3 regions of the Ruminococcus sp. AF17-12 genome follow, and region 3 is predicted to be linked to each of the others. Evidence: riboswitches for the same ligand, from Rfam matches in the RefSeq annotation. Region 3 holds a riboswitch; each other region holds the start of a gene.
What was found. A riboswitch is a leader RNA that binds a small molecule or an ion and turns the genes downstream of it on or off. The one in region 3 is predicted to bind cobalamin.

Region 1: another riboswitch for cobalamin. It lies ahead of nikB (nickel ABC transporter permease); the one in region 3 lies ahead of DWW77_RS03995 (sirohydrochlorin cobaltochelatase).
Region 2: another riboswitch for cobalamin. It lies ahead of DWW77_RS16710 (ABC transporter permease); the one in region 3 lies ahead of DWW77_RS03995 (sirohydrochlorin cobaltochelatase).

Annotation. Positions count from the first base shown of each region.
Region 1 covers NZ_QUGY01000009.1:41,067-49,390, reverse strand. The annotation lists partial or broken gene DWW77_RS11075 (SrtB-anchored collagen-binding adhesin) at 1-587, opposite strand, end outside; gene DWW77_RS11070 (type 1 periplasmic-binding domain-containing protein) at 949-2,196, opposite strand; gene DWW77_RS11065 (ABC transporter ATP-binding protein) at 2,215-3,180, opposite strand; gene DWW77_RS11060 (ABC transporter ATP-binding protein) at 3,173-3,958, opposite strand; gene DWW77_RS11055 (ABC transporter substrate-binding protein) at 3,973-5,541, opposite strand; gene nikC (nickel transporter permease) at 5,602-6,432, opposite strand; gene nikB (nickel ABC transporter permease) at 6,433-7,371, opposite strand; cobalamin riboswitch at 7,556-7,744, opposite strand; gene DWW77_RS11040 (M14 family metallopeptidase) at 8,029-8,324, opposite strand, start outside.
Region 2 covers NZ_QUGY01000021.1:9,894-18,217, forward strand. The annotation lists gene DWW77_RS16685 (DUF6262 family protein) at 1-117, shown strand, start outside; gene DWW77_RS16690 (hypothetical protein) at 269-1,477, shown strand; gene DWW77_RS16695 (ATP-binding cassette domain-containing protein) at 1,560-1,964, shown strand; gene DWW77_RS16700 (ABC-2 transporter permease) at 1,961-2,635, shown strand; gene DWW77_RS16705 (MATE family efflux transporter) at 2,791-4,149, shown strand; cobalamin riboswitch at 4,218-4,391, shown strand; gene DWW77_RS16710 (ABC transporter permease) at 4,528-5,457, shown strand; gene nikC (nickel transporter permease) at 5,473-6,336, shown strand; gene DWW77_RS16720 (ABC transporter ATP-binding protein) at 6,317-7,108, shown strand; gene DWW77_RS16725 (oligopeptide/dipeptide ABC transporter ATP-binding protein) at 7,118-8,056, shown strand; gene DWW77_RS16730 (nickel ABC transporter substrate-binding protein) at 8,086-8,324, shown strand, end outside.
Region 3 covers NZ_QUGY01000003.1:67,490-75,813, forward strand. The annotation lists gene DWW77_RS03975 (ABC transporter ATP-binding protein) at 1-171, opposite strand, end outside; gene DWW77_RS03980 (FecCD family ABC transporter permease) at 175-1,194, opposite strand; gene DWW77_RS03985 (ABC transporter substrate-binding protein) at 1,292-2,437, opposite strand; gene DWW77_RS03990 (hypothetical protein) at 2,434-3,333, opposite strand; gene DWW77_RS03995 (sirohydrochlorin cobaltochelatase) at 3,455-4,747, opposite strand; cobalamin riboswitch at 4,910-5,084, opposite strand; gene DWW77_RS04000 (NAD(P)/FAD-dependent oxidoreductase) at 5,404-6,783, opposite strand; gene DWW77_RS04005 (DNA internalization-related competence protein ComEC/Rec2) at 6,873-8,324, opposite strand, start outside.

The sequences.
Region 1 (8,324 bases), on a different contig from region 3:
TTCGCCCAGAATTGTCCCAATTCCTGCCCCTCGCCAGAGTAGATATAACCGCCACATTCATAGCGTCCTTTATTCTCTTTGACAAAGGCTTTTGCACCAGCGAAAACTTCGTCCTGCGTTGCCTTTGGAATTTCATCATAAGAAGCTCGCACGTTATCGCATTGCCAGCCAAGATGTACGCTTAATCTCTGCCAGACAACAAGCTGTCTTAAAAGGTAGGCGTGGTTTTTGCTTATTCCGTTGTGGCTGTCTGTGTACTGTTTTACATATTCGATAGATAAGGCAACGTCGCTTATCTGGTCGGCACTCATACGGGTGCTTGCGTCAGCTCTGGTCTTGTAGCCATTCTTAAAGTCTGTGTTAATGTCGATACAGTAAGCGTCCTCGCCCTCAACGGTCAAATGTCCCTCATTAAAGGTAGAACCAATCGAACCGTCATTCATTACTTTTTCAACGATACCGACACGCTCTTTTGACTCCGTCCAGTATTGCTTACTTTCTGCATGAACGGGTGTAGTCGGCAAAGCAGTAACGACAGTTGCAAGAGCTAAGAAGCCCGTACACAATCGTTTTAACATCTTTTTCATAAATCTAATGCTCCTTTCATTTTTGGTAATAAAATAACCGTCCATAATGAACGGCTGAAAATAGAAAAGGAACGTCATTTTAGGCGTTCCATAGTCTATGAGTTATTCAATTTTTCTTGTTTCAATACTGATGTGCTGTACCATATCTTTGCATATCTAGGAAAACTTGCGTATCAAGGCTCATTCAATGGTAGTAAATAAGTAGTAAATTGATGTGTTTGTTTCCTTGAAAATGCTGATAGATACTGTGTTTTAGCGGATAATCAGATTTTTATTGTGTTTTTTACATAAAAAAGTATTTTATATGAAGAAAAAGGGCTGAACCATATAAGGCGGCCCAGCTCTTTTTCAAAATCTCTGTTTATTTTTCTTCCATACGCTTCTGCACATCTTCCACTGTATATGCTTCTGTCAGTGCTTTCATATCATTCGGTGTAGTGTCTGGATTATACGACTTGATCACTTTCATCAGATCTGCACAGCTGTATGCATTTTCATAAATGTCCTGTGTATATCCGTAAAGCTTATTGAAAGAAGCTTTATCGGATGCACTCCAGAAGCCCTGATACAGACGCACTGTATTAGAATCAGCGTCGTCGGTATTTGCCTCTGGATAACCGGTCATTGCATTGTACAGGATCGCAAAGGCAGGACCGCCCATGGATGCATATTTACCGGCAATGTAATCAATTTTAGGATTTCCAAAGGAATCCTCAGTATTGATCTCATCATGGTTTTCCTGGGAGAAGCAGTCAACTGCTCCAATCTTGATATTGGAGCCCTGCTCATCTTCTTTTGCTGTAACGATCTTCATGATCTCATCTACATTGAAGGTACAGAGAATTGCATCATAATTTCCGTCTACAAAAGTATGTTTCAGATTATTGATCCCTTTTGGGGCTGCCATATAGCCTGGACAGATGGTAATGCTGATATCATCTTTTCCTGTATCTGCAACGGTTGTTTTCTCAGATGCCGCAAGCCTCTCAACATCCTCGGAATAAGTCAGCCCCTCCTTCTCCGCCAGAGCTTCCAGAACACCGATCGCTCTCTGAAGATGCATGTAGTTTCCAGCGGAGGAACCACCTGTCAGTACAATATATTTGCTGGTGTCTGCATCTGCAAAATACTCTGCCATATTATAGCCGGCTTCATAATCTGCTTTTGCATCCGGTCCTACGCTTCCAAGAAAATACTGGCCGTTTTTTATCTTGTCATAATCTTCATCACTGATGTTTCCAGAACCAAGAACATAATACATTTCTTCCTCATCGCAAGTTTCTACGATCTTCTGGATATCCTGTCCATAAAAAGAAATGATCCCGCTCACACCCTGCTGCTTCATTGCGCGGATGAAATCGCACTCATCCTCCGCAGAATTGATATTTCCTGAAAAATAAAACTTAACCGGAAACCCCTGCTGGATGTATTCTCTGTAATAGTTCATGAACATGTTCATTTCCGGGCTGTCCTGATTATATACTACAACACCTATTGTATATTGGATATCTCCGTCTTCGACAGCAGCAGAAACTTTTTTCCCGCCAACTGTAAAAACGGCAAGCAGCAACAACAGAATGCCCAGTACTTTAAAGTTTTTAAAAATCATACTGTTTTGTGCCTTTCTTTATTTTTCCGTTACATAATGGCAGGCTACTTCATGTCCGGACTCTACTTCTGTGAGCACAGGGCGGATCGTCCTGCATTTCTCCATACAGTGTTCACAACGATTCTGGAATGGGCAGCCATGAGGAACATCCAGAGGGCTGGGGGCCTCACTTTCGATGCTCTCGATCTTTTTCTCCTGATCCATATGAATGGAAAACTGTGCCCCCAGAAGAGCCTGCGTATACGGATGAAGAGATTTTTTTGCAACGTCCTCTCCAGGAATTACCTCCACGATATTTCCAAGGTACATAACAGCAATCTGATGAGCAAAGGAACGGATCAGAGCCAGATCATGACAGATAAAAAGCATGCTGATGTTTTTTTCTTTCTGGAGACGTACCAGAAGCCGGATCACGGATTCCTGTACGGAAACGTCAAGTGCAGAGGTAGCCTCATCGCACACCAGAATCTCCGGTTCCAGGGAAAGTGCCCTGGCAATACTGATACGCTGACGCTGTCCGCCACTCATGTTATGGGGATAACGGTCTGCAAAATCTCCGGGAAGCTCTACCATTTCCAGAAGCTCTCTGGCTTTCGCTTCCTTTTCGTTTCTTTTCAGCTTTCCGTAATTGATCAGCGGCTCTGTAAGGATATCCACGATCTTCATTTTGGGGTCAAAGGACGCCAGCGGATCCTGGAAGACCATCTGCATGTTCTGACGGTTCAGCCAGGTTTCTTTTTTGGAAAGATCAGAGAGGTTTTTTCCATGGTAAAGGATCTCTCCGCTAGTCGGCTTGTCAAGAGAAATGACCATGCGGACAAAGGTTGATTTACCGCAGCCACTCTCTCCTACGATTCCCAGAGTTTTTCCTTTATAAACGTTCAGGTTCACATCGTTGCAGGCTGTTAAAGTTCTGCCGCCGGAAGCCGGGAACTGTTTTACGATATGTTTTGCACTGAGTACGATATCGGATTCCTTAAACATAACGCCGTCCCTCCATTTCCGGCACTGCAGCCAGCAGTTTCTTTGTATAGTCACTGGTCGGATGCTCCATGACCTCGTCTCGTGTTCCCTGATCCACAACTTTTCCGTTCTGCATAACAACAAGTTGATCTGCCATATAGGCTGCTACGCCAATGTTATGAGTAACAATGATGATACCGGTTCCGAAATCATCACGGAGCTCCATCATCTGGCGTACGATCTGTGCCTGTGTAGTAACGTCCAGCGCACTGGTCGGCTCATCTGCAAGAAGCAGCTCCGGGTTAAAAGTCATGGCCATGGCAATACCAACTCGCTGGCGCATACCACCGGAAAGCTGGTGAGGATAACTTTTCATGATATTTTCCGCGTCCGGAAGACGCATTTTCTGAAGCATGGAGCATCCCTTCTTCCATGCTTCTGCTTTGGATATATCCGTATGTGTACAGATATATTCCACATACTGACTTCCGATCTTACGGATAGGGTTCAGGGTTCCGCCGCAGTCCTGGAAGATCATGGAAATGCGGGTACCCCTTAAATTTCTCCATTCATTCTTTGTATTGGAAAGCAGAGAATGTCCGTTAAACTGAATATCTCCGGTGCTGACCCGGCCACCTCCGGCAAGTGCGCCGAGGACAGCACGGATCACGGTTGTTTTTCCACTTCCACTCTCGCCTACCACACTGATGATCTCCCCCTTCTTCATGGAAAGGTTGAAATGTTCAATGGTAGGTGCCTGTTTTCCGTACTGAACGGAAAGATCCTTGATCTCAAGCATAAATAAGCGCTCCTTTACTCGGCAAGAGTGATATCCTTTGTCAGCCAGTAATAATCCATTGGATACATCTTAACACCTGTTACCTTTTTGTTGGAGAAAAGGTAGGTTGTCTCATAACCAAAGAATACAGTTGCAGCATCATCCATGATATCCTGCTGAATATCGATGATGAGATCTTTTCTCTTGTCCTCATCAAATGTCTGCGCAAGCTCGTCAAGAAGCTTGTCAACCTCCGGGTTATTGTATCCTGCAGTATTGTTTGCAGAGGAGCTGTACCAGTTCTCTCTTAAGTAGTTCTCAGGGTCTCCAGTGTTTGCTACCAGCACGTTCCAGATCAGAAGGTCATACTGACCGGAATCTCTCATGTCAAGAAGTGTCTCATAACTTACTGTGTTCAGGTTTACGTTGATACCGATCTCCTTCAGACTGGCCTGTGCTGCCTGTGCGTATACACCAAGCTCGGCACGGCTTGTGTAGATAACAAAATCAAGAACAAGAGGATCTCCGTCAGGAGTTTCTACAAATCCGTCACCGTCAACATCTTTGTATCCGGCCTCATCAAGGATCTTCTTTGCGCTGTCCGGATCATAGGAATTCTCATCCTTCAGATCATCGAATCCAAAGTCAAGTGTTGGAGGAACCGGTGCTTTACCAGCTGTTGCACCACCCTCGAGAAGAGTGTTGCAGTATGTTTCCTTGTCAAGACCACGAAGAAGTGCCTGGCGAAGAGCCTTATCGCTGAGTGCATGATCCTCGTTCTGGTTCATGAATGCATAGGTGGAACGAAGAGACTGAAGCTCCTGGATGTCGTAATTGTCATTTCCCTCAAACTCAACCAGGTTCTCTGTTTTCAGGTTGTAAGCGATATCGATCTCACCTGTCTGAAGAGCCATGGAACGTGTTGTCTGGTCATCCACACATTTCAGTGTAACTTTATCAAGGGGAACTTCTCCATCCCAGTAGTTCTCATTTTTTACTACGATACAGGAATCCGTCGGGCTGAAAGATTCTACTGCGTAAGGTCCTGTACAGATCGGTCCTTCCATGGCAAATGTAGAATCATCTACATTTGTATCTACGATCAGAAACAGCGGGTCTGCAAGGCATCCGGCCATGTTTGCATTTGCTCTGTTCAGGTGGAAGATCAGGTTCTGTCCATCAACCTCGATGCTGTCGAGATCAAAGAATTCCGGAACACGGTCACTCTTTTCAGCGGTACGCTCGATGGAAGCTTTTACCATCTCTGGTGTCATATCGTCGCCGTTGGAGAATTTTACGCCCTCACGGATCTTGAAGGTCCATGTTTTTCCATCGTCGCTGTTCTCCCATTCTTCTGCAAGACATGGAACGATCTCACCGTTCTCATCGAATTTTGTGAGGCACTCTCCGATCGCATAACGGGATACTACCCAGCTGAAATACTGCTCTGTCGGCTCCAGTGTATCTGCAAAGCTTGTTACTCCGATGGTGATCTCCTTATCACTTTTTTTGTCACCTTTTGCCTGAGCCACTGTTGTCATGGAAAAAGTTATCATGCATGCAAGTGTAGCAGCCAGCACTTTTTTAACTACGTTATTTCTCATTTCATCCTCCTAAAGATAAATAATACTGATCATATGGTGTTGGTTTGTTACAGAGTTGTTTTATTGATCCTGGCGCGGATCCAGTACATCACGGATGCTGTCTCCAAGCATGTTGAAAACAACAACACAGATCACGATAGCGATACCAGGGTAGATCATAAGCCATGGCGCTTTTGCCATGTAGGTCCTTCCTTCATTCAGCATCAGTCCCCATTCCGGTGTCGGCGCGGTTGCACCAAATCCCAGAAATGAAAGGGAAGCCAGTTCCAGCATCATGGTTCCGATATCTGCCGCTGCAGTTACCACCATCTGGGTTACCATGTTGGGAAGAACGTGTACAAGAAGAATTTTCCAGGTCTTTGTTCCGTTTACCACAGCTGCCTCTATGTAAAGACTCTTCTTGACTTTCAAAACCATACTTCTTGCAAGGCGGGCATATTTTGTCCAGCTTACAGCCGCAATGGAGATAACGGCATTGACCAGATTCGGTCCGAGCATACCGGCAATGGCAATGGCCAGAACAAGGCCGGGGAATGAGATCATCATATCCGCGATACGCATGATCACTGCATCCACAACACCACCGAAATATCCGGCGATAACTCCTAAAAATGTACCGATCACAAAGATCACCGCAACCAGACATAAGGTCATGATCAGAGAGGTTCTTGTTCCGAAGATAACACGGGAAAGAAGATCTCGTCCAAGCTTATCCGTTCCGAACGGATGAGCGGAGCTTGGCTCCTGCAGTGATTCGGTCATAACTGCATCCAGAGGATCATATGGTGAGAGCTGCGGCGCAAAGATCGCAACACCGATCACCACGAGACCCAGAATAAAGAAAAGAGTGAACTGTTTATTTTCTTTGAATGTTCGTAATACCTTTTTCAATTATCTATCCTCCTTAAGTCTTGGATCGAGATAAGTATAGGACAGATCCACAAGCAGGTTGATGCACATGTACAGGATCGCGATCCAGAGTACATAGCCCTGTACAAGAGGATAGTCACGACAGGAAATTGCCTTTACTGCCATATTTCCCATTCCAGGCCAGTTGTAAATGATCTCTACAACTGCAGTACCTCCCAGAAGACTTCCAAGGGAAAGCCCCAGCAGTGTTACCAGCGGAAGCATTACATTAGGAAGAACGTGTTTCCAGAGAATGACGCTTTCCTTGATCCCACGCATTCTTGCACCTGTGACATAATCCTGGTGAAGTTCCTCCAGTACTGCACTTCTTACCTGTCTGGTATACTTTGCAGACATGGCAAGTGCAAGTGTCAGCGCCGGAAGGATCATGGATTTAAAATCTGTACTGCCTCCGGCAACATTGATCCAGCGAAGCTGAACACCAAAGATGCTGAGAAGGATCAGGCCCAGCCAGAAGCTTGGAACAGATACTCCCACAAAGGTAATTCCTCTTACAAAATAATCCGGGAATTTGTTCTGATATACAGCGGCCAGTATTCCAAGCGGTATGGAAATAATGACCATCATCAGAAGTGCCAGCAACGACATCCTCAGCGTCGGCCAGAAACAGGATACCAGTTTATCCGTTACCGGCATTTTGAAAGAATAGGACTGTCCCATATCTCCTGTTACAACACCTTTCAGCCAGGAACCATACTGCACAAGAAATGGCTGGTCAAGGCCGAGATCATGTCTTGTCTGTTCCAGAAGTTCCGGTGTTGGAAGATTACCACACTCTGTCAACATGATCTCCGCAGGATCACCAGGTGACAGGTAGGTCAGTCCAAATGTGAAAAAGCTGATTCCAAATAATACAATGATAATCTGGAGAAATCTTTTTCCTACTTGTTTCTTTGTCACGTTTTACTCCTTTCCTCATTTGATGCGATTTTAACATTGCCGTTTTAATTTAGTTAGATAAAAGAAACTATTGGATTCTTAATATGCAGAATATGCATGGAATTTTAGAAAATTTGCACGAAAAAAGCCCGTGACGAAATACGGGCACACAAAATAAATATGCTTCCTATCTTCCGTAAGAATCATTTTAAAACAATTGCAAGCAGGTCTCCTGACTTAGGATCCTTACCCTCAGACACCTTCCCGGTCTATTTCTCACGCACTCGACCAGTGGTACTTTGTCTGAGGATTTCCCCTTACAGTGACGGGATCGTACCGGATTTACACCGGTTTCCCTATTAATCCTCTCAGAACTTACAACGGCTGATGTGAAAATCAGCAAATGCTGTCAAATTACTGAAACATTATATGATAAAACTATAGTTTATGTCTATGGAAAAATGTTATATTTTTAGAAAACTCATAAATTTTGTTAAAGATGCTTGAATTGTATATATCCCCCATGGGGGATTTGACAATTGGATTTATCTGATCTGCTAAAAAAACACGGATTTTACCTCGCTATTTTTACAAATAGAATAGCAAATGGTAAAACCCGGTTTTCTTACTGTTTCAATATGATTTCAGACAGAAGCGTTCTGAAAAGGTTGTTTACTATCAGGTCAGAGTCTCCGTGATCGCTGCATATGCGATCATTGGTCCGTCTTCAATAATGTTCAGACTGGCTGTCTGATAAAGTACGACTCCGTTTTCAGTTGCAATAGATGTGTAAAGTAAATTTCCATAGTAATCTCTCAGTTCACCCAATTCTTCTCCCTTAAAGAAGTACTCTCCAGGCTTCTTGGATGGATACCAGCATCCGGTATACGGCGCATATTCATAGACTACATTTTCAAGAAGCATCTGACGGTAATGCTTCAGACCATGACACGCCTTTCCCTGGAGATGAAAAA
Region 2 (8,324 bases), on a different contig from region 3:
GTATTAGAAGAACAGATCCGGGAGCTGAAACGTGAAAAAGAGCAAATGGAAAAAGAAAATGTAAGATTGAGAAAAGCCTTAAACAAGAAAGACCTGAACGTATTAAAAACTTTATAATCTGAATTAGAAAATAATCTGCAACGACCGGGAAGAATTTCCCGGTTGTTGTGGTTGGAATATAAAAGTGTAGATAACAAAAGGTGTGCATAAATTGTATTTATGATATACTTATCGATAAGTTAAATTCGAAGAAAGAGGATGATAGAAGATGGAAAATCCGTTTGAATTTCATGAAGAAGATACAATTATTGCATGCGTAGGTGACAATGGGGGAACTACCGATGAGGATATAAGAAATGGGTTCAAGCGTACCGTTGAACTTCTGACGGAATCATTGAAAACAGGTTCCGAAGTTGAAGATCTGTTAGTATATCCTATCGTTTATAACGCCAGACACAGTATTGAGCTATCTTTGAAGATTGTCATAAAAATGTTATGGCGAATAGAGGAAAAGAAAGGGATATGTTATTCTGAGGAAGTCTTAAAGGAAAGAAAAAAAGAATTACACACGCATAGTATTGAATGCCTATATAAATTAGCATGTGATAAGAAGAATATTGACAGAAGAATTCCTGCATATTTTGAGAATATAGAAGATATGATTTACTTTTATTATTTCGATGAAGAGGGGGATGCCTTCAAATATGAACTAAATAAAGAAGATGAACCACATATGATAAAAAACAAAATTTCTCATGTAAGTATTGAATTGTTAGAAACAGAATTTAAGGAAGTAATGAAAAAATTTGATGATTTGATATATTTTCTGGATAATTGTATCTTTGAATATTCGCTAGGAACATTTACCAAGAGCTTGTCGAGAGCAGATATATGGGATATTTCGAAGCGGCTTCCTGTATATGAAGAATGGAGAACAGAGAAATTCAAAGAAGTCAAAGATGAGATTAAGCAAGAATATCATCTCGGAAGTAAAGAATTTTCAGATGCTGTAAATCTAATTAAGGAAAATAGAGAGTTTTCGGTAAATATTGGATGCGAGAAAGTATTCGGGTCAATTACAGAAAATGAATTAAAAGAATACGCTTCATTGGTTAGATACTATTCTGAGAAAAGTAAATCTGACAACAAGGGTAAAGAGATAGGGTTCGATTTACGCAAAATACAAAAGAATGGGGAGATTTTGAAAAAATATTTATCCAGCATTTCTATGAATACATTAAATACACTATTATGTTTTAGTGAGATGAGTAATAGTTTCTTAGCGGTTGAACATTTGGAAGAGGTTCATGATGACATAGTCTCTAAGGCGTTTGACGGAACATATCTCATAAGAAAACTAAAACAAAGAAATATATGTTTAAGAATCTTATATGGAATGAAAAAGTGTGGACAGGTGACTTATGCAAAACAGTTGAGTGCTGCACTGGAACAAGAAGGAGTAGAGCTAACGCTTTGAGAACAATAGTGAACACGATACACTCGTGTCTCTGACGTTAAAGCCAGTGTTTTAGAGGGCTGGGAGAGGGATGCCTAATTTTATGGATGAGCCGACAGCAGGGCTTGATGTCGGAGCGAGGGAAAGGATGCTGGATATTTTAAGAGAGTATATGGAAGAAGAACCGGAGAGAAGTATCCTGATCAGTTCACATATTTCTTCGGACTTAGAACATCTGTGTGATGACATTTATGTGATACATAAAGGAAAGATCATACTTCATGAAGCGATGGATACGATTCTTGAAAAATATGCAGTGTTGAAGGTCAGTGAGGAACAATATCAGGCAGTGGATAAAAGGTATCTTTTGAAAGAGAAAAAAGAGTTTTTTGGAGTTGCCTGTCTGACGAACAAGAAGCAGTATTATATAGAAAATTATCCGGAAATCGTAGTAGAGAGCGGATCACTCGATCAGGTGATCCTGATGTTGACAGGGGGCGAAAGATGATGAAAGGAATCAGAGGTCTTTTGGAAAAGGATTTTCGATTGTTTTTTCGACAGGGTGGTAATCTTTTTTTGGTGTTAGTGTTTGTAGCATTGTTTTTTATACTTACAGGAAAAAAGGCAGCTGCTTTCATTGCAATGTATATCCCATCTGTTCTGGCGATATATTCAGGTAATACGATCAGTTATGATGAAAATGGCCATGGTTACACATATTTATTTTCTTTACCCGTAAATAAAAAAATATATGTCAGAGAAAAATATATTTTTTCCTTTATCATGACAGCATGTGGATGGTGCATTGGAATGATCTGTGCAGGAATTATGGTACTCATAAATCCTGAAGAGGTGTTTGATCTGGAAATGCTGGCAATGGAGTTGATCACATTTTTTGTGTTTCAGGCAATTGCGGGAATTATGATCGCGATCAGGATAAGGTTCGAAGGAGAGAAAGGGCGAATTGTGCTGCCAATCGCAATTTTAATTATTTTTGCAATTTGTTATACAATTGGATTTTTTGTGAAGGCTAACTTGGGATTAAAAGAAAGTATTCTGCATATGATAGGGGGAATAGGGGATCTTGAAATTGCGATTGCCCTCATTGTGTTAAGTCTGCTTATATGGTTTGCTTCGTATAAGTATAGTATGAGCGCCATGAAGAAGAAAGAGTTTTAAGATAGGCGTGACAAAAATGATCCATTAAAAATAATGATCATAAAGATGTAATAGCTACCAAAAATATGAGAAAAACTTTGTGAAAAAATAGTCTTGTGTTTCGTAAGAGTCCCTTGTAAAATAGCGGACAAGGATGAAAAGAAAAGGAGATTTTTATGGGAACCAATGAAAAAGATATGACTGCCGGATCTCCCGGAAAACTGATCATAACTTTTGCCATACCAATGATGCTTGGAAATATTTTTCAGCAGTTTTATACAATGGCAGACACCATGATCGTCGGACAAGTGGTAGGAGTTAAGGCACTGGCGGCAGTAGGTGCCGGAGATTGGCTGGTATGGCTGGTGTTGGGGATCATGACAGGTATCACACAGGGTTTTTCTATTCTTGTATCTCAGTATTATGGAGCAAGAGAAAAGGAAAATCTGAAATGTGCAGTAGCGAAAAGCTATATCATGACAGCATTACTGTCTGTGGTCGTACTCGCAGTAAGTGAAGGTACAGTTTATCATGTTCTTTTATTTTTACAGACACCGGATAATGTCATTGATCTGACAATGCTATATTTGCGGCTGATCTTTGCAGGAATCCCGATCATAGCTGCTTATAATATATTTGCAGCGATCCTTCGGGCACTTGGAAACAGCAGATCACCGTTGATCGCAATGACAGTGGCAGCAGTGATCAATGTGGGACTGGATCTGTTGTTTGTGGCGGTTTTTGGCTGGGGTGTAGCCGGAGCAGCAGTGGCGACCGTTATCGCACAGGGATTTTCAGCCTTGTACTGTTTGATCGTATTACGTAAAATCCCGGATATCCGCCTGGAAAAGAAGGATTTTTACAGGCAGCCTTCTATGAGTTTGCGGCTTTTGGAACTGGCGGTTCCTCTTGCGATACAGAATGTGATCATCTCCGTGGGAGGACTTGTGGTACAGTATGTGATCAATGGATTTGGTTTTCTGTTTGTGGCGGGATTTACGGCATCGAACAAGCTGTATGGGGTTTTGGAGATGGCTGCCGTTTCATATGGATATGCTATTACAACCTATGTGGGCCAGAATCTTGGTGCAAAGAAATATCAGAGGATTCGAAAAGGCGTGCGCAGCGGCACTTATATGGCAGTGCTCACTTCGGCTTTCATTTCCGGCATGATGGTACTGTTTGGACGTAATGTACTGTCCCTGTTTGTATCCGGTGAACCGGATCAGACCCGACAGGTATTGGATATAGCATATAAGTATTTGTTTATCATGGCTGTCTTTTTGTGGGTGCTGTATCTGCTGTATGTGTATCGTTCCGCTATCCAGGGCCTGGGTAATACTTTGATTCCGCTTGCCAGCGGTATTGCAGAATTTATAATGCGTGTCAGTGTTGCGCTGCTGCTGCCAAAACTGATCGGTGAAGATGGAATATACTATGCAGAGATCTGTGCATGGAGCAGTGCAGCTGTTTTATTATTCGTAAGTTATATGATCATTATACGGAAATATAAAGAAGTCACCGTTCATACATAATGTTTCTTTTGACAAAAAACTATTTATATAAAAAGAAAAGTATGATATTATGATACTTACAACTATGAAAATTGAATAGTCAGAAGGGTGTACAAAGTACTTAATAAGGAATCTGGTGAAATGCCAGAACAGCCACCGCTACTGTGACAGGGACGAAAACCAAAATATCACTGGAGAGATCCGGGAAGATGGTAAGTAGGAAGAACTGGAGTCAGGAGACTTGCCTTTTTGACAGAAGAATTCTGATTCGGATGGGATACAGAAGGAATAAGCTCTGCTTGAGGTAGAGGTTTGTTTTTTGTGCTGATATGATGCTGGATCATATCAGCTTTTTTTATTTTAACCGAATAAACAGATGAAAAATGAGGAGAGATGAAGATGGGAAAAGTAATTGCAAAGCGTTTTATATTTATGATTCCGGTAGTGCTGGCGGTTACATTTATTATTTTTATGCTGAGTTTTATATCGGCAGGTGATGCGGCCAGAGTGCTGGCGGAGAAAAAATATGAGCATCCGTCACCGGAGCAGGTAGAAGAAGTACGGCATGAGGAAGGACTGGATCAGCCGGTGCTGGTACAATACGGGAAATGGCTGGATCAGGCACTTCATGGCGATTTTGGAAAATCATATTCTACCAGAAAACCGGCTTTTGAGGAATTAAAAAGATATTTTCCACAGACATTTAAACTGGCAGTTACTTCGTTTTTATTGTTGATGATCGTATCAGTCCCTCTCGGAATTTTGTCGGCAATTTATGAAAACAGAGTTCTGGATAAAGTCATTCGCATTTTGTCGTCCCTCAGTGTATCTATGCCGTCTTTCTGGATCGGTCTGATGCTGCTCTATATATTTGGAGTAAAGCTAAAAGTGATTTCCGTGATCGGAGGAGATGCCGGAGGCATCCCGATTCTTGCGGCATTTGCCATGGATATCAGTTTCTTTGGAATTATGACGAGATTGATCCGTACCAATATGATACAGGTGCTGAAGCAGGATTACATACGTGCCAGCAGAGCTAAGGGATTGTCATCTGTAAATGTAATTTTGCGTCATGGTCTGAAAAATATCCTGATTCCTGTGCTGACACGTCTGGTATCAATTGTGATCGGTTTTTTCTGTGGCTCAGCTGTGATAGAAAGTATTTTTTCAATTCAGGGAATCGGAAATCTGGCATTGAAATCCGTGATCTCAAAAGACACTCCGGTGCTGCAATGTTTTATCTTTATTCTGGCTGTTGGCATTGTAGTATTAAATTTTCTTGTGGATATCGCCTATTCTGCGATTGACCGGCGAATCCAGTTAAAGTAAAGGAGAGATCATAGAATGGGAAGCAGAAGAAAGCAGAAAACAGAAAAAAGCATGATCCAGAATCTGTACTGGAAACAGGTATTCCGGTCACCGAAAACAAAAATAGGATTGATGGTGGTCATAATTTTTGCATTGGCAGCTATTTTTGCACCTGTACTGGCGCCACATGATCCACTGCTTGTGGATGTTTCGATAAAATTAAAGAATCCGTCGGCGGCATATCCTTTAGGTACTGATCAGCTGGGACGATGTATTTTATCAAGACTTCTCTGGGGCAGCCGGTATTCACTGAGCTATAGCTTTACGGTGCTTCTGATCACCGTATGTGTCGGGGTGCCGATCGGACTGTTTGCCGGATATGTAGGTGGAAAAATCGATTCGATAATTATGAGGATCATTGATGTATTTATGGCTATGCCGGTCTTTATTGTGGCACTTGCCATTGCAGGAACCGTAGGAGCCAGCGGCGCTCATCTGATTCTGTCCTTATCGGTCGTATCCTGGGCAGAATATGCAAGGCTTGCCCGAGCATTGACACTTCAGGAAAAAAATAAAAATTATATGACCGCACTAAAAGCCGGCGGCTGCGGCCACGCAAGGATCATATTCAGGCATGTATTGAGAAATATCCTGCCATCTGTGATCGCACTGGCAACAATGGAAATCGGTTCGATCATTCTGTCAATTGCCGGTTTTTCCTTTATAGGCCTTGGTGTGCAGGCACCGACACCGGAATGGGGGATCATGCTCAGTGACAGTAGAAGTTATATTCAGACTTATCCAAGACTGATGTTTTATCCGGGCATACTGATCATGATCATTGTTCTGGCATTTAATTATCTGGGGGAGGGAATACAGAATGGAACAGCCCAAAAATGATGTTCTAAAGGTAAAAAGATTACATGTGGAGTTTCAGACCTCTCACGGAATGGTTCATGCAGTAAAAGATGTCAGTCTGGAAGTAAAGCGCGGAAGGATCCATGCTCTGGTGGGAGAAAGCGGAAGCGGAAAGTCAGTTACCTCTCTGACGATCATGAATCTGCTTGCAGGAAATGGAAAGGTGATATCCGGAGATGTGACACTGAACGAAAAGAGTCTTCTGAAGTTATCAGGAAAAGAAAAACGACAGTTATACGGAGACAGGATCGGAATGATCTTTCAGGATCCGACTGCTGCTCTTGATCCGCTTTTTACAGTTGAACAACTGCTTCTGGAAGGACTGAGAAAACATCACAGAATGAGCAAAAAACAGGCAAGGGAAGCAGCGTTGGAAAGTCTGCGGATGATGAATCTGCGTGATCCGGAAGAACTGATGAAGAAAAAACCTTACGAATTGTCTGGTGGTATGTGCCAACGTGTTATGATCGCTATTGCCATGTCCATGAAACCGGATTATCTGATCGCAGATGAGCCGACGACAGCCTTGGATGTAACCGTACAGAAGCAGATTCTGGAAGAAATCTATCAGCTATCCAGGAAAGAAAATCTGGGCGTGTTATTTATTACGCATGATCTGGGTGTGGTGGCAGAGATCGCAGATGATGTTTCGATCATGAAAGACGGCGAAATAGTGGAAAACGGAACGGTTGAAGAGATCTTTTATCATCCGCAGCATTCATATACAAAAAAACTGCTGGATGCAGTTTTATAGGGGAAAAGTATGAGTACGTTGTTAAAGACAGAACATTTAAAAAAATATTATGGCAAGAAAAAAATTGTGAAGGCAGTGGATGATGTAAGTCTGGAAATCCATGCAGGATCATCCATGGCTCTGATCGGTGAAAGTGGAAGTGGTAAAACTACATTCGGAAAGCTGATCGCCGGCCTGGAGAAACCTACAGATGGAAAATTCTGGTTTCAGGGACAGGAAATGCAGGATTTGTCTGAAAAGCAGTTTCGTCCATATCGCAAGAATCTTCAGATGGTCTTTCAAAGCAGTAGCGGGGTATTTGATCCCGGTTATACCATTGGAGAAAATATTTTGGAAATTTTGAAATTACATGAAAAACTGCAAGAGGGTGAGTATGAAGAGCGAGTAAAGGAGGCTTTGATCCAGACGGGGCTTGATCCGGATATCCGCAACCGTTATGTTGGACAGATTTCAGGAGGTCAGTGTCAGAGAGCTAATATTGCGAGAGCATTGGTATTAAGACCGGAGCTTGTGATCTGTGATGAACCGGTATCCAGTCTGGATTATTCCATACGAAAGCAGATCCTGCATCTGTTAAATGAGCTGCAGGAAAAATATGAGATGACCTATTTACTGATCACTCACGATCTGTCCAACGTTCCATATCTCTGCAAAGAGGTGGCTATTATGTATCAGGGACGCGTGGTCGAGTTTATCGATCATACGGACAGCTTAAAGGAGACTGCCGTACATCCTTATACAAAAGATCTGTTTGATTCTATTCCGGTAAAAGAACCGAAAATGCGAAGAATCGGATTGCAGGAAAAGAAAATATTTTCAGATACCATTCCGGAACAGGGCTGCCCATATCAGAACCGGTGCAGAAGATGTACAAATATATGCAGAGAGCATATACCGGAATTGACAGAAATTGAAACAGGACATTTTGCGGCATGTCATATGCTGTAAAATATAAAACAAACAAAGGAGAGGAAGAAATGAAGAAAAGACGTGTAGCAAAATTGATAGCATTGAGCATGGTGGCGGCAACTTTACTGACAGGTGTCAATGTACAGGCAAAAGAGGAAAAAGTAGTTACGGCAATGACATCCATTGATCTGACTCCTGAACTTTGTGACCCGGTAAAAAGTGGTCCGGATTTTCGTCTTTATGAAATGATCTATGATCCTCTGGTACGTTACGGAGAAAATGGAGAAATCAAACCGGCATTGGCAGA
Region 3 (8,324 bases):
CAGGGAAAGCTGTCTTGTGATACTCTTCAAAATAGTAGATTTTCCGGCACCGTTGGGACCGATCAGTGTCAGGATCTCTCCTTTATTCAGCTGAATATTGATCTCTTTGATCAGCGGTTTTCCATCATAGCCTACGGTCAGCTGATCTGTATAAAAAAAATATGATTTCATCGTTTATATCCTCTGCTGTCTGTGAATCATGATATAGATAACTACCGGTGCTCCGAAAACTGCTGTCACAGAACTGATGCTCAGCTCCGTCGGTGCAAATACAGTTCTTGCGATCAGATCACAGAACAGGCAGAACACTGCACCGCCCAGAAAACAGGCCGGGATCACAAGCAGCGGTTTGGCAGTCTTCAGGAGACTTTTTGCAATATGAGGCACAGCGATCCCCACGAAGGAGATCGGCCCTGCAAAAGCGGTCACACAGGCAGAAAGAATACTGGAAAGCAGGATCAGAAGTATCCGGAAAGCCTTGATATTAACTCCCATATTCTGCGCGTAAGTCTCCCCCAGCTGATAGGCGCTGATCGGTTTTGACATAAAAAATACGATCACCATAGTAAGAAGTACCACAACAGCCATAGTCTGCACATTTCCCCAGGTCATACCGGAAAAGCTTCCCAATGACCAATTGTGAAGATTAACTATGTTGGAATCATCTGCAAAGGTCACCACAAAGTCTGTGATGGCCGAACAGATATAGCCGATCATAACACCACTGATGACCAGCATGGACATATTGTGGACTTTTTTTGCCACAAGGAGCACAAAGCCCATGGAAATCATTGAGCCTGCAAAAGCAGCCAGGATCATGGCACCGGAACCGATGGACACCGATCTGCTTAAAAAAAAGATCATCAGAAGCGCCACGATCAGCTTGGCACCGGAAGAGATTCCCAGTACAAAGGGTCCCGCGATAGGATTGTTAAAAAAGGTCTGCAGCAAAAATCCGGAAACAGAAAGTGCTCCACCAAGGATGATCACTGCCAGTATCCTGGGAAGACGGATCTCCCAGACGATATTATAAGAAGTTTCATCTCCCTGATGCCGGAATATGATATTCAGGATCTCCTTCACAGAGAGGTGGATACTTCCGGAATTTACATTCCATATAAATAAAAAGATCAAAAGTACCGCAAGGATCACAAAAGAGATCCCGTATCGGACTGCGCGTTTTCTGTCATTCATTTTTTCTGGTACACTCCTCTTCTGTTTTGTTATCCTGTCCTTTCGTTTCCTGCTCACAGGTGGAAACCGGCAAAGGAGTTAAAACGAACACTGGAATTTATTTCAGTTTATGCATATAGGTCAGATCATCCAGAGAATCATCATCTGTAGTCAGCATGGTGTGGATATCCTCGATCATGGTTCCAAGTCCGGTAGTTTCCTGGAAGAGATTTTTGCCTGTGCACCAGACATTTCCGTTCTTCACTGCCTTGAAATCTGCAAGAAGCTTACTTTTGGAAAGAAGCTCATCAATGGTCTTAAGTTCCCCGTCGATCGTACTGTTATAGATGATATAGTCTGCATCCTTCGCCTTGGCATAAAACTCTTCCATCTGCATATTCATGGTGGAAAGAGCATTGTCATTTACTCCCGTATCCTCCGGAACATAATTTCCTCCTGCGAGAGAGATCATTTCTGAAACATAGTCGCCGCTTTTTCTTATATTTACCGCACCTACGGAGTTGATATAAAAGAACGCTACGGTCTTGTCTGTTTTATCTGCTGTGAGAACCTTATCCAGCTTGTCCGTCTGCTCTTTGAAAACCTTTTCTGCTACATCTTCTTTTCCCAGAAGAACTGCGTAAAGCTTCATCCACTCGGTCCTTCCAAGAGGATGACTCTCATAGCTGGAACGCTCTACCATTACAGGGATCCCGAACTGCTCCAGCTTCTCCTGTACCTCCGGATTGTGATGGATCATGGTGGATTCAATGGCAAGGTCACAGCCCTCGTTCAGGATCAGTTCGTAATCCGGAGCATTGTACTTGCCGGCATAGATCATCTTTTTCTGTTCCATGGCGTCCTTTGCTTCCTGGATATACCATCCGTCTTCCTTGGTTCCGGAAAGCTTGATGCTGTCAATCCCGTCGATAGCGCGGAAAAGATCCATGGCCGAGGTTGCTACCAGATAGATATTGTTTATGGGCTGCTGCAGAACCGCAATGTCAGGATCCAGCCCCTCCGGTGCTTTCTTGCCTTCGGGAACTACAAGAAACTGTCCTTCCTGATCAATGGTGAGCAGCGCATAGCCATCGTTGTAGTAATCCACATTAAATTCCTTTGCGTAGGAAAGCTCCATACTGTGGTCAAAGGTAAGGCCTGGAATATCCGCAGGCTTATGTTCTGTCTCTGCTGCCTGCACTGCAAAAGCACATCCCAGGATCAGGGTCAGCGTCAGAAATATGTATGAAATTATTTTTTTCATTTTTCTTCCTTTTTCATGCTTGAAGAATCAAAATTCAGGGTATACTCAATCTCGTGAGGAGTACTCATGGCTACAGTATCTGCAGTCACTTCCATTTCTGCGTCAAAGACTGTGACCGGGATCTCAAATGTGGAGTTTCCGTCTTTGTTCACCGGCTCATATTTTTCGCCGTCCACGATCATGTAATCATAATTCGGACTGCTCCAGATGATGGTTGCCGTAGCTTCTTTGTCCTTGATCTCTACTTTAGCTGGAGATTCTACAGATGCTCTTCCTGTTCCGCCTGTAAGGGTTACATCCGTCTCATAGGTTCCGTCCTCCAGCTTCAGCTCTTCCGGTTTTTTCCCTTCGGATTTTTTGTCGTCAGAGGTTTTTACAGGATTCTTTACGCTGACTTTATGGTCGTACCATTTGCCTTTTTCTCCCAGGATCGCCACGTTAAATTCCTCACCAATGGCCGGTACCGGGATATCAAATCCGTAAACCTCCTCTGTATAACCATCGCTGTACTTCACTGTATCTGTGGTCGGCTCAATGATCTCTGCTCCGTCCTTCTGGGCATCCTCGGCAGTTCCCGCAAACAGGTTAACGATCTTCTTGGAAACCAGACTTACGTGGATGGTCATTTTACCATCTTTGACCGTGAGCTCTCCTTTTTTGTCATTGGCCTCATTTACATGAAACATGCTACTGTCTGTCTCAAACTCTGCTGTATAAACGCCATCTTCCAGGGTATCTGCTTTGGCTGCATCTGTATCCTTTTCTTCGGAAGCTTCTGCTTCCTCACCGGACTCTGTTTTTGTTTCATCTGTTTTTGCCATCGCAGGCACAGAGCCCAGCACCAGGACTGATGCACTTGCCATTGCAAGAATTAAGTTTACATAGCGTTTTTTCATGATAATCTTCTCCCTTCCATAGATACAGCAATCTGCCCGGAAAACAGTCTTCCTGATCTTTCCGGGCAGTTACATTGATTTCTTATAGGTATCTGAACTCACTCAGATATTTTTATATTTATTATTCTGCGGACTCCTCAGCAGAATCAGCCTCTGTATCTGCTGCTGCATCAGAATCTGCGGACTCCTCAGTGCTTCCCAGAGAATCGATGGCTGCCTTTGTATGCTCTACATAAAGCTTCTCAACTGCTTCGATTCTTCCAAGACCCTCGATCTGGCAGTCAACCTTATCGAAGTTTCCGGATGCTACAAACTGGCTCTTCCAGGAATCCTCATCATCACCGGCCATATCGTTATTTGCATGGTCTCCGGCAACAACCATCAGCGGACGAAGAACAACGTTCTTGTATCCTGCTTCTTTTACTTTCTCGATAACCTTGTCGCAGGCTGTATCTTCCGGCTTACCCTCTACAGTACCGATGAATGCGTTCTTCAATCCAAGATTTTCCATCTGTGTCTGCATCTGATCGTATGTAATATTAGCTGTATGGGATGTTCCATGTCCCATGAATACGAATGCTGTGCCAGCCTCAGCTGCTGCATCCATGCTGTCAAATCCGGCCTCTTTGCAAGCCGTATCTGTGATCGCCTGAGCAACGGCTTTCTTGTCATCATTGATCACAGTTGCATCGTCTCCAACCTCACCGAGCATTGGCTCTGCGATAGCTACAGACTCGAATTTATCTTTATAGCCATTGATCGCTTCTGTCATCTCATCGTACTCAGCACCATGCATCAGATGGGTAGGCTGTACAACCAGATTCTTAACACCATTCTCTACTGCACGGTCAAGAGCCTGCTGCATGTTATCGATCACTTCATCATCTCTTGCCTCTACATGGTTGATGATGATCTGTGCTGTAAATGCTCTTCTTACAGACCAGTCCGGATAAGCTTCTGCAAGAGCATCCTCGATTCCCTTGACATCCTCTGCACGGCTGTCATTGAAGGAAGTACCAAAGCTTACAACAAGAAGTTCATTCTCACCGATCTCATCCTGGTTACGCGGATCGTCCTTGGAAGCATCTCCTGTGTCACGTCCGAAATAATCCGGATCTGCATTCTCACCCTCTACCAGTTCTTTCTGAGCATCTGTCAGAGCATCCCATGCTTCTTTGGCTGCCTTGCAGTCCTCATCTGTTGTGTCGTTTCTTTCCTGTACATAGATCTTGTCGATCAGAGCTGCTACATTATCTGCTGCTTCCTGATCTGCATCAGAAGCCTCTGTGGTATCAGCTGCCTCAGCGTTCTCTTCTGTAGCAGAATCCTCTGCTGCCATTGCTGTTGTAGCCGCACCCATAGAGCATGTCATGGAAACTGCGAGCATCAGAGCTAACATTGTTTTTCTTTTCATTTCTCATTGTCCTCTTTTCATGTATTTCCAGAATACTGATATGTACAAAAAAGCAGCAGCTCTCTGCGGCCGCCTGCTCACACATGATTCTCTGCGCAATACAAATACATAAAAAGAAGTTCTGTATTGTTATGGAGAATACCGATTCGTAAACCGCGAATCCCTGGATCTCACAATAAGGCAGTTCTCCTGACTTGGTTCCACGCTGCTTTCCCTTCCCGGTCTCCCAGTGGTTATAAAAGCAGCTCCCCTTTCACAGTGACGGTATCGTTCCGGATTCTCACCGGATTCTCTTTTGCACATCCGACTGGATGCAACCTTATCATTATAACATTTGCACATATTTTCTTTTACCTGGTTATCTAACTTTTACCACAAACTCATAAATTTGTCAAGATTGATGTCAGACGATTCACGGTTTTCTGTGATCTTCACTCACAAAAAATATCTCGCGAATTATTACCAGTGAACAGTAACCGGTTTTCTCCCTGTATCTGTCAGTTATTATCAGAATACTTTCTCCAATATTCATGCACATCCTGCATAAAAAACAGCCCCTTTCTGTCATCACCCTGATATCAGAAAAGGACTGTCTTACATCAGATATTCGCAATCCGCTTTGCTACTTGCTCATAACAGATAAACTGCTCTGCAGTTTATCTGTTAAAATACTCCTGCTCCAGGTATCTGGCTACGTAGATTCCGCTGGCAGATGCATGGGAAAGAGAGTGTGTCACGCCGCTGCAGTCTCCGATAACAAAGAGACCCTTGTGGCAGGTTTCCAGATTTTCGTCGATCTCGACCTCCATGTTGTAGAATTTAACCTCAACGCCATAAAGCAAAGTATCATCATCTGCGGTTCCCGGTGCGATCTTATCCAGAGCATAGATCATCTCGATGATGCCATCCAGGATACGTTTCGGCATAACAAGACTTAAATCTCCCGGTGTCGCAGAAAGTGTAGGTGTTACGAAACTTTCCTCAATACGGGCTTTTGTGCTTCGTCTTCCGCGGATCAGATCTCCAAACCGCTGTACCATAACACCACCGCCAAGCATATTGGAAAGTCTTGCAATGCTCTCACCGTATCCGTTGCTGTCATGGAACGGCTCTGAGAAATGCTTGGATACCAGAAGGGCAAAGTTTGTATTGTTGGTATGCTTTGCCGGATCTTCGTAGCTGTGACCGTTTACTGTGATGATACCGTTGGTATTTTCATTCACGACAACACCTCGCGGGTTCATGCAGAAGGTACGGACCATATCCTCAAACTTCTCAGTTCTGTAAACGATCTTGCTCTCATAAAGCTCATCTGTCAGACGGCTGAAAACCTCTGCCGGAAGCTCCACACGGACTCCGATGTCCACACGGTTGGAAAGAGTCGGGATCTTAAGCTCTGTACATACCGTCTCCATCCATTTACTTCCGCTTCGTCCTGCGGAGATGATACAGTAAGTTCCCTCGTAACGCTCATCTCCTACAAAAACTGCATAACCGTCTTCAGTTTTTTCTACTTTATCAACAGATGCGTCAAAATAGAAGTCCACATGGTCTTTCATTTTTTCATAGAGGTTCTGAAGCACCACATAGTTGATATCTGTTCCCAGATGACGGACTGATGCATCCAAAAGATGCAGGCCGTTCTGAAGGCAGAGCTTACGGATCTCGCTGTTTGTGGTAGAATAAAGCCTGGTTCCTTCACCACCATGCATCAGGTTCAGTTTATCTACATATTCCATCAGCTCTGTGGCTGTATCCTTGCCGATATGCTGGTACAGAGTTCCGCCAAACTGATTGGTGATATTATATTTTCCGTCGGAGAAAGCGCCTGCACCGCCAAATCCCTTCATGATCGCACAGGTTTTGCAGTGGATACAGGATTTTACTTTCTTTCCGTCGATGGGACATTTTCTTTTTTCCAGAGGATGACCGGCTTCAAAAACCGCGATCTTTTTCTCCGGATCATTATTCATCAGTTCATAGGCCGCAAAGATTCCACCGGGACCTGCTCCTACGATCAGTACATCATATTTCATAAATAAAAACTCCTTATCTTGTATTGCACATTTTCAGTATTTTGTTTTTGCACAAACCCTGTCTATTCTACAACAAGTGTGTTCAAAAGTCACCTGTTTTTTCGGAACCTTCCGATCTTAAGCTTCTTTCCATCTGTTTCCACGGTAATAGCACCGTTTTTCATGGTGTATTCCACCTGACTTCCGGCCGCTTTAAGCCGCTCTACGGTTTCCGGTGACGGATGTCCGTAGGTGTTGGTGGAAGAACAGGAAATGATCGCCACTTCCGGCTTTATTTTCTCAAGAAATGCTTCTGTGGTAGAATAACGGGAACCGTGATGTCCCACCTTCAGACAGTCAACATCCTCAAGCCCCCCGGCTGCCAGAAGCTTTTTCTCCGTATCTGCACCGATATCTCCGGTAAAAAGCATCTGAAAATCTCCAAAAGACAGCTCCATCACCATAGCTTCCTCATTCACATCTTTTCCTGTGGCATTTTTCTCCGGCCACAGAACAGAAAAAGATACTTTGCCGCAAGGCAATTCATCCCCTTTTCCTGCTGTCACGACCTTAACTCCGGCTGTTTTTGCTGCCTCTGCAAGCTCCCTCCATGCATCTGGTCTTTCCGCCCAGGCAGGCAGGATCAGATATCCGGCCCGGATGGTTGTAAGACCTTTTCCCATATATTCCAGAAGCTCCTTCACACCGTTGATATGATCCTGATCTGTATGGGAAATAAAAATCCCATCCAGCCAGGAAATCCCCTGACTTTTCAATGCCGGCAAAAGGCAGTATCTTCCAAGATCCGACTGGCTACTGCTTCCTCCGTCGATCAGAAAATGGTGATCCTCCGGGGTCTCCACAAGAATACCGTCCCCCTGTCCTACATCCAGGCAGATCACCTTCAGACTTCCTGCTGGATGATATCCCAGTATCAGGATTCCGACTGCCAGAAAAATACCGGCTGTTATCCGGATAGCATATAGCTTCCGGCAACCTGCTTCCGCCCGCTCCTCTGCTAGCTCCGTTTCCTCACAGACTGCTTTTTTCTTCCGGAGCTGTTCTTTTATATACTGCCCCATAAACAGAACTGTGATCAAAAAGCCATAATATACCAGGATCTGCCATATTTCCGGCTCTCCTCCGATCCAGGTACTCCATCCTGACCTTCCTGCCAGACTGCAGAGATGTTCATAAAAAAGCAGCAGTACCCTTGCCGGCAGGAGCACCAGTTTTGCCGCAGGAATACTGAGAATTCCCAGCAGCAGCGCCGCCATTCCTCCAGTCAGCACTACCCCCACACTTGGAAGCACCAACAGATTCAGGATAAATCCGGCAATAGAGACTTCTCCGAAAAACTTCAGCATCACCGGCAGAGTCACAAGCTGAAGAGCTATAGGACTTATCAGTGCCTTTGTCCATTTTTTCTCCGCTCCTGCAAGAGCACAGATCTTTTCCGCAGCGAGCCCCATTCCCAAAACACAGCCAAAGGACAGAAGAAATCCGCTGTCCAGGAGATAGGCCGGAGATTCCACAAGGATCATCATGGCAGTTACGGAAAG